DNA from 2 places in the Sporosarcina sp. P29 genome. Region 1 is predicted to be linked to the other one. Evidence: predicted binding sites of a transcription regulator. Region 1 holds the regulator's gene; the other holds the start of a gene.

Region 1 (4,506 bases):
AGTAGTTGGTGGGGTACCCATTACATTGCAAACGTTTTTCGCGATCTTATCAGGACTATTACTTGGTAGCCGTCTAGGTGCGTTGTCTATGACGGTCTATATGTTAATAGGACTAGCAGGTGCACCCGTCTTCGCTAAATTTTCAGGCGGTTTCGGTCAAATCTTAAGTCCGACGTTTGGCTTTATTCTCACCTTTATTTTAATCGCTTATGTAGCTGGAAAAATTGTCGAGCGAAATAAGACTCTGCCTGCTTTTATAACCGCGGCACTAGTTGCTACGGCAATCAACTACATACTAGGTACGAGCTGGATGTATGTTGCGTACAAGATGTGGGCTGCTGCACCCGACGTGTTTACCTACAAAATTGCATGGTTATGGATGATGCCTCCGCTGCCAAAAGATCTAATTCTAGCTGTACTGTCAGGCATATTCGCGTTTAGAATGTCAAAACACTTGAAAGTGAGGCGTACACTATAATGAATTACCAAAAACTAGCTACTCAAGTGCTGGAAGGGCATGAAGTAACTGACGAGGAAGCACTCGCAATATTGAATAGCCCAGACGAGGATTTACTATTACTATTGCACGCAACATACTCGATTCGATCGCATTACTTCGGAAATAAAGTAAAGTTGAATATGATTATCAATACGAAATCAGGATTATGTCCGGAGAACTGTGGTTATTGCGCACAATCCATCATTTCAAAAGCGCCTGTCGAAAAGTATGCGATGATGAAATCGGAAGAAATACTAGAAGGTGCAGAACGTGCTGCTGCTAATAAAGCTGGTACCTATTGCATCGTAGCGAGCGGACGGGGACCGCGTGAAAGTGAACTGGACATAGTTATTGACTCTGTTAAACAGATTAAAGAAAAACACAAAGGAATGACGGTATGTGCTTGCTTAGGTATTTTGAAACCTGGACAAGCAACTCGTTTGAAAGAGGCGGGAGTAGATCGCTACAACCACAACTTAAACACATCCGCAGAGCATCACGAAAGTATAACGACATCGCATACATACGATGATCGTGTTAACACTGTAGGATTGGCTAAAGAAGCAGGCATATCTCCATGTTCAGGCGTCATTGTCGGCATGCGTGAAACAAAGCAAGACATCATCTCTATGGCGCGTAGCTTACGCGAATTGGACGCAGATTCCATACCTGTAAACTTCCTGCACGCGGTGGATGGAACACCGTTAGAAGGAACATCAGAACTGGACCCACGCTACTGTTTGAAAGTCCTGTGTCTATTCCGCTATATCAACCCTAGCAAAGAAATCCGCATCTCCGGTGGACGTGAAGTTAATCTTAGAAGTCTTCAACCACTAGGCCTCTACGCCGCAAACTCTATCTTCGTCGGCGATTATCTCACAACAGCTGGTCAAGAAAATGATCAAGATCAAAAAATGCTTGAAGATATGGGCTTCGAAGTCGACCTCGAACCGTTGCGCAAAGAACCTATCACTATATAAAGAGAAAAGAAGAAAGAGTTTGTATACACTATGACTGAAGACAATCCGCTAGAAGGATTTGTTCTTCGGTCTTTTATTATGCAGACAGTATTCTATGTAAGAAGAGTATAGTAGGTAATCGTAAGTGGAAAGTATCCATCTAGAGCATCGATCAACGGCACTTACCAACTCACCTAGTTTTTTTGTCAGGTGATTCATTGAATAATCAATAGCCTAATGTGACAACCTAGCAACAGGTTTCCTTTCAACGTAATAAGGTATACATATAAACAAATGAATTGCATCCCGCCTAATTTCTGCGATACAATCAAGTCAAAGATAGTCAAAGTCAACTAGATGAACGAGCGAAACGAGGTGACGAGATGCGTAATATTTCTGACATTATAGAAGGATATTTGAAGTCGATTATAGAAGAGGAAGATAGTGCTTCTATTGAAATCAAAAGAAACGAGATTGCTGAGAAATTCCAATGCGTACCATCACAGATCAACTACGTGATCAAAACCCGGTTTACCGTCGAAAGAGGCTACGCCGTAGAGTCTAAGCGGGGGGGCGGAGGCTACATACGGATTTACAGGGTGCGTACGAACTCCCGAAAGGACTTACTTGAACAAGCGTTGGGGATTTTAGAAAGTGAAGCATCCTCTACAATGGCGGAAGATGTCATTATCCGTTTAATTGAAGAAGAAGTCATTACAGAACGTGAGGCTAAGCTGATGCTTGCCGCAGTGGGCCGTGCTACTTTGCGTTATATGTTACCTGAGCGGGATGCATTACGTTCGCGTATTCTTCGCGCTATGTTAGTTACATTAATTTATGAAGAGATAGAATGAGGTGAATCTCCATGCTTTGTGAAAACTGTAAGGAACGACCAGCTACTGTAGTGTTTAAACAAGAAACATCTAATGGTGTAACAGAGCGTCATTTATGTGATAAATGTGCGTTTTACTCACAAACATTTTCTTTTAGTCCGGATCAGGAGCCGTTATCCATTCAACAATTTCTAGCACACTGGTTGGGCGGATCAGAATTATTTTCAGAACAAAAAGCCGATGAGAGATTGCCGGATGGTCCAAAATGTCCGAATTGCGATTTGACCTTCCATCGTTTCCTTGATATCGGAAAGTTTGGCTGTGCAGAATGTTACGAAACATTTAGGGGGCAGCTACCACGAGTGTTTGCGAAATTGCATAATGGACATACTCAGCACCGTGGAAAAATCCCTGTTTCACTTAATGAACGATTTGCTTTAAAGAAAAAGCTTGAAGATATCCGTACAAAAATGCGGGAAGCCGTAGAAAATGAACGTTTTGAAGAAGCGGCCACTTTACGTGATGAGGCGAACCAAGTGAAAGAGCAACTGTCCGATGGGGGTGATGATCAACATGTCATTTGAAAAATTCATCAAACAGGAACTCACAGGCTGGATGGTAGCGGAAGGTGAGCATGCTGATATCGTCTTATCCACAAGGATCAGGCTGGCTCGTAATTTGCGTGATCATCTATTTCCAATAAGTGCTTCGCAGGAAGATGCAAACCGCGTAAGCGAAGCGTTGAATCAAGCGGTCGAGACGATGCAAGATCACCACTTTACAGGCACGACAATGGAAGATTTATCACCACTGGAAAGACAAATTTTAGTTGAGAAACATTTAGTCAGTCCGCAGTTGATCAATCCTGAAAAACATGGATCGGTTTTGCTGTCGGAAGACGAAAAAATTAGTATTATGGTGAATGAAGAAGATCATATTCGCATTCAATGTATTTATCCAGGCTTTCAAATAGATCAGGCGTACGAACATGCTGATCGAGTAGATAGCGAGCTGGAAGTGAATTTGAACTATGCTTTCGATGAAACATTCGGCTATTTAACAAGTTGTCCATCCAACACAGGTACGGGAATGCGCGCGTCTGTCATGATGCATTTACCTGCATTAACCATCACTAAGCAAATCGAGCGAATTATTCCTGCGATATCCAGGCTTGGGATGGTTGTACGTGGAAGTTATGGAGAGGGCAGTGAAGCACTCGGTAATATTTATCAAGTTTCCAATCAAATCACACTTGGCAAATCAGAAGAGGAAATCTTGAAAGATCTGGAAAGTATCTCTAAGCGCCTGATTGCGCATGAAAAGAAATCTCGTGAATTATTATTGGCTAAGTCGGAAGTTCACTTGGAGAATAGATTATTTAGGGCACTTGGTACATTGACTCATTCGCGGATCTTGCCGTCAGCAGAAGCGGCAAAATGTTTGTCTGATGTCCGTTTGGGTATTGATTTAGGTATCATTGAAAATATTGATATGACCGTCTTGAATGAATTGATGATTTTCATGCAACCAGGATTTCTCCAACAATATGCGGAAGCGGAATTAACATCTGATGAACGAGATATACTTCGTGCACAATTATTCCGGGATCGGCTAGGTATAGAGAGATCTGCTGCACAAGAATAGGACAGTGATCAGTTATGAGCAAAGTTTTTGCAAGAAAGCCTCATAGCACTTATAATTAATCAAAGATAGTCAAAGTCAATATGCGAATTAGGTTGTATCGCGAACTGACATGAATATATATAGTTATAGGAAACAAAGCATTGATGCGTTATTTTGCATAACATAGAATATAGTCCACTGATGAAGGAAGAGGGGAATGAATATGATGTTTAATCGATTTACACAACGCGCACAAAAAGTTTTACAACTGGCTCAAGAAGAGGCTATTCGTTTAAAACATGAATCTATTGGTACTGAGCATATTTTACTTGGGTTGATTCGTGAAGGTGGCGGCATCGCGGCAAAAGCTCTTGAAGCGATTAGCGTGAATGCAGATACTATTGAACGAGAAGTAGAAATTCTAGTAGGTGTAGGCTCTAAAGATGTGGGTCCGATCGTTCATTATACTCCTCGCGCAAAACGCGTTATCGAATTATCTGTTGATGAGTCTCGTAAATTAGGACATTCTTATATCGGCACTGAGCATATTTTATTGGCTTTGATTCGAGAAGGAGAAGGTGTGGCGGCACGC
Region 2 (4,506 bases), on a different contig from region 1:
TGACGCAGATTGAGGCGGATGACTGCTGTACGAAATCAGAAATTGCGGCATTCATCCGTATGAATGGTGTCATGTCTTTTTCTAATAAACAACTAAGTCTTGACGTTCAAACAGAAAATGCATCTATTGCGCGTCGTCTGTATTCGAACATGAAGGCGTTGTATCCATATAAAGTGGAATTGCTTGTACGAAAAAAAATGCGCTTAAAGAAAAATAATGTCTATATTTGCCGAATCCGTGATGGGGCTAAGCACTTATTGGAAGAATTATCGATCATGACGCATGATTTCCAAATGATCAATACGATCGATCCACAGTTAATTGAAAAAGATTGCTGTGCACGCGCATACTTACGGGGAGCTTTCCTGGCAGGAGGTTCCGTGAATAATCCGGAGACGTCTTCTTATCATTTGGAAGTCTTCTCGAGCTATCAAGAACATAGTCAATCACTTGTTGAGTTGATGAACCATTTCCATTTGAACGCGAAATCAATTGAACGGAAAAAAGGATTTATTGCGTATCTTAAAGAAGCAGAAAAAATATCCGATTTTCTTGGCATCATTGGTGCGCATGTATCTCTTATGAAATTTGAGGATGTGCGGATCATGCGTGATATGCGCAACAGTGTAAATCGGCTAGTCAATTGTGAAACGGCCAATCTGAATAAGACGATCGGTGCAGCACAAAGACAAGTTGAAAATATTAAGTTGATTGAACGCACGATTGGTTTAGATCAATTACCAGAACGTCTGCAAGAGATTGCTCAATTACGTGTCACGCACCAAGATGTGACGCTAAAGGAGTTAGGCGAGCTGGTGACGGGTGCACCGGTCAGTAAATCAGGTGTCAATCATCGTTTGCGTAAGATTGAAGAAATCGCAGATCGATTACGTTAAATTACTAGTAGATCCTTCATGAGAAGAGGAAGAAAAGGAGCACACAATATGGTAGAAAAAACAATTACAGTAGGGATTAAACCCGGTTTACAAGCGAGGCAGGCAGCGTTATTTGTACAGGAGGCCAATAAGTATTCGGCTGATATTTATTTGAAGAAGGATAGTCGTCAGGTGAATGCGAAGAGCATCATGGGGATTATGAGTTTGGCGATTGCGAAGGGTACGGAGATCACGTTGATTACGGACGGGATCGATGAGGAGTTAGCTCTTCAGAATTTGGCTGATTTAGTGGAAGATGAGCAATGAGTTGGATATGGGTGGCGATGACCTTTTGAGGTTTCGTCATCTTTTTTTGTTTTTTGGTATAAGGGAGGGGAGACGTGGAGAAGTTGTTGGTCTGCGTTCCAGGCGGACGCTTTCCGGAGGGCGTGGCCCGAGCCGCTTCCTTCACTTCGTTCAGTCCAGGGTCTCGAACTCACGCTGATCCTCCCGGAGTCGCCGCCTTAAGTGCAAAGATGTGCTTCTAACGCTTCGCTTTTACTCGCAAAAGCCGTACTTCGCCACGGCTCTCACTCCGACCAAAAAGTGTCTCTTTCTGGAGTTAGAGAGCTAGTCCATTTGATTGGTAAAGATAAAACCAAAACCAAAACCTAAATAAAAATACAAAATAAAAAGGTTGTCGCGGAAGGCCTTTTGGCTTTCTGCGACAACCTGTGGTATTTATTTCTTTTCGATGTCGCTGCGTTCTAGAACGTGGTCGATTAGACCGTATTCTTTAGCGCGTTCGGCAGTCATGAAGTTATCGCGGTCTGTGTCTTTTGCGATGACGTCGATTGGCTGACCCGTGCGATCGGATAGGATTTGGTTTAGTTTTTCACGTAGGTGCAAGATGCGTTTTGCAGCGATTTCGATTTCAGTTGCCTGACCTTGTGCGCCACCTAGTGGTTGGTGAATCATTACTTCTGCGTTTGGCAGAGCGTAACGTTTACCTTCTGTACCAGCTGTTAGCAAGAATGCACCCATAGATGCTGCCATTCCTACACAGATTGTGCGGATGTCTGGTTTGATGTATTGCATTGTATCATAGATTGCCATACCTGCTGTGATGCTTCCACCTGGGCTGTTGATATAAATGGAGATATCTTTCTCTGGATCTTCAGCTTCCAAGAATAGCAGTTGTGCCACGATGGAGTTTGCTACGTTGTCGTCAATACCGCTCCCCAACATGATAATACGGTCTTTCAATAGACGAGAGTAGATATCGTACGCTCGCTCACCACGGTTTGTTTGTTCAATAACTGTAGGAATTAGATTCAATTAGACTTCCTCCTTTAATTACTTCATAATATTCGTTCGGTTGAAATCATTTCGTATTTCAACTATAACTGTATTTTACCTATTAAGGTCAACAAAGGTCAAATCATTTGCCTTAAAAATACACATTGCTTTTCATTATATTCTACGATATAATGGAAGATGTCTCTTACAGAAGAAAAGCTTTTTTCTGTAGTGGAGTAATTATAGTTAAAGTTTGATACTACACGTTTAGTCCTCGTGGTGCAATGGATAGCACGTGAGCCTCCGAAGCTCAAAATGTGGGTTCGACTCCCGCCGAGGGCATCAAGGTTCTATCTAAACAACGGTTGTTTGCCATGGTCCAATTGGATCGTGCAGACAATCGTTGTTTTTTTATGCTGTTGGAAACATTTAAATAGAACACACTTAATGAGAGAACATGTAAGTAATCTCATTGAGTGTGTTCTTTTTTAATTCGTTATATTCATTTTGTTTACTTTTTCCTATGGATAAATCATCGATAGAAATTGAGAACCAAAGTAATGCTCCGGAGATCAGCATAAACGTTTGTGAGAGTTCGCTAGTATCTAAATAGGGGAAGTGCCAATCCTTGGCCTTCCTTACTTTCAAGAAACCGAAAGCCACCACCATAACCCCGTCAACGTAATTAGAAGCGTAGGCACAGTCAATACGATACCTACCTTGAAATAATAGCCCCATGAAATACGCACGCCTTTTAACGATAGCACATGTAACCAAAGCAACGTCGCTAGTGAGCCGATGGGTGTCATCTTCGGTCCTAGATCTGAGCCGATGACGTTCGCATAGATTAGCGCTTCTCGCACATCAGGCGGAACCGCGGCATCTTGGATTGCGAGCGCGTCGATCATGACAGTCGGCATATTATTCATAATCGACGATAGGATCGCTGCAATGAACCCCATGCTAATCGTTGCAGCATACAAGCCATGGCTCGATGTCCACTCGATCAAACCTGTCAGTACAGACGTCAATCCTGCATTGCGCAATCCATAGACAACTACGTACATCCCGATAGAAAAGAACACAATAGCCCAGGGTGCGCCTTTGATTACCGTTTTAGTCTGCACCGCTTCGCTTGTCCTTGCGATCAGCAAGAATATGATCGCAATGGAACCTGCGATGAAGGAGACCGGTAAACCTAGTGATTCGCTAATGAAGTAGCCGAACAATAATACGCCGAGTACTATCCAGGAAATACGGAATAGTTTATCATCACGTATCGCACTGGCAGGTGTACGTAGCAATTTCTCATCAAAACGTTTCGGTATCGATTTGCGGAAGTACAAATACAACACGACAATACTTGCGCCAAGACTGAAGAAATTCGGAATGATCATACGGCTCGCGTATTCAGCGAAGCCGATGCCGAAGAAGTCAGCAGAGACGATATTCACGAGATTGCTGACGACAAATGGCAGGGAAGTAGTGTCCGCAATGAATCCCGACGCCATGACGAAGGGTAAGATCATTTTCTCTTTGAAATTAAGCGCACGCACCATCGCGAGAACTATGGGCGTGAGTATTAATGCGGCTCCATCATTTGCGAATAAAGCCGATACACCGGCACCAAGCAGGATGACTAGTAAAAACATCCGCACGCCGCTTCCTTTGGCAAAACGCGCCATATGTAATGCAGACCATTCGAAAAATCCGATTTCATCGAGGATTAAGGAAATGATGATCAGTGCAACAAACGTTAATGTAGCATTCCATACGATAGACGTTACATCGATGACATCAGTAAAGCTGACGACACCAAAAAGTAAGGCGAGAACCGCACCAGCGATAGCGGACCAGCCGATGGATAGGTTACGCGGTTGCCAAATAACCAGGACCAACGTGAGTAGAAATATAGTAGCAGCTAGTATTATTTGCATCGATTCTCCTCCTGACTACATGTAATAGTAGGAACCGGTAATAACTTCAATAATTCTTGTAGTAACAAGTAGTGGGGATGGGAATCATTTAATGACCAAAACACCCAACGTCCACGTCGTTCATTCAGCACAATTTCATCACTCTTTAGTCTGTGCATATGCTGGCTAATTGCAGGTTGTGATACGTCTAGTAAAGTATTCAAATCACAAATGCATAAAGGCTTTTGCTCCAATGCCTTCAATAATTGCAATCGGGATTGATCACCAATCGTTTTCAAGAAACGTTCCATTTGTTTAGGATTCATAAAATACTCCTTTGTTTTTAGTATCTATAGCATATAAGCTAAGACTTATATATTCAATACTTTTATACAAACAAAAAAGGAAGCCACAAG

Evidence for each region. Region 1 encodes CtsR, which represses protease genes until heat stress. Its sites were predicted from a motif close to ATGGTCAATAAAGGTCAAACA; they were not measured.
Region 2: clpP (ATP-dependent Clp endopeptidase proteolytic subunit ClpP) is a predicted target of CtsR. The motif match lies at 2,298-2,318, and genes of this name have one in related genera.

The regions. Positions count from the first base shown of each region.
Region 1 covers NZ_PDYX01000005.1:152,041-156,546, reverse strand. The annotation lists gene CSV68_RS06820 (biotin transporter BioY) at 1-478, shown strand, start outside; gene bioB (biotin synthase BioB) at 478-1,479, shown strand; gene CSV68_RS06810 (CtsR family transcriptional regulator) at 1,842-2,312, shown strand; gene CSV68_RS06805 (UvrB/UvrC motif-containing protein) at 2,324-2,875, shown strand; gene mcsB (protein-arginine kinase McsB) at 2,865-3,935, shown strand; gene CSV68_RS06795 (ATP-dependent Clp protease ATP-binding subunit) at 4,138-4,506, shown strand, end outside.
Region 2 covers NZ_PDYX01000021.1:18,327-22,832, reverse strand. The annotation lists gene whiA (DNA-binding protein WhiA) at 1-896, shown strand, start outside; gene CSV68_RS14025 (HPr family phosphocarrier protein) at 945-1,202, shown strand; gene clpP (ATP-dependent Clp endopeptidase proteolytic subunit ClpP) at 1,617-2,213, opposite strand; tRNA gene CSV68_RS14015 (tRNA-Arg) at 2,445-2,516, shown strand; gene CSV68_RS14005 (arsenic transporter) at 2,819-4,111, opposite strand; gene CSV68_RS14000 (ArsR/SmtB family transcription factor) at 4,102-4,416, opposite strand.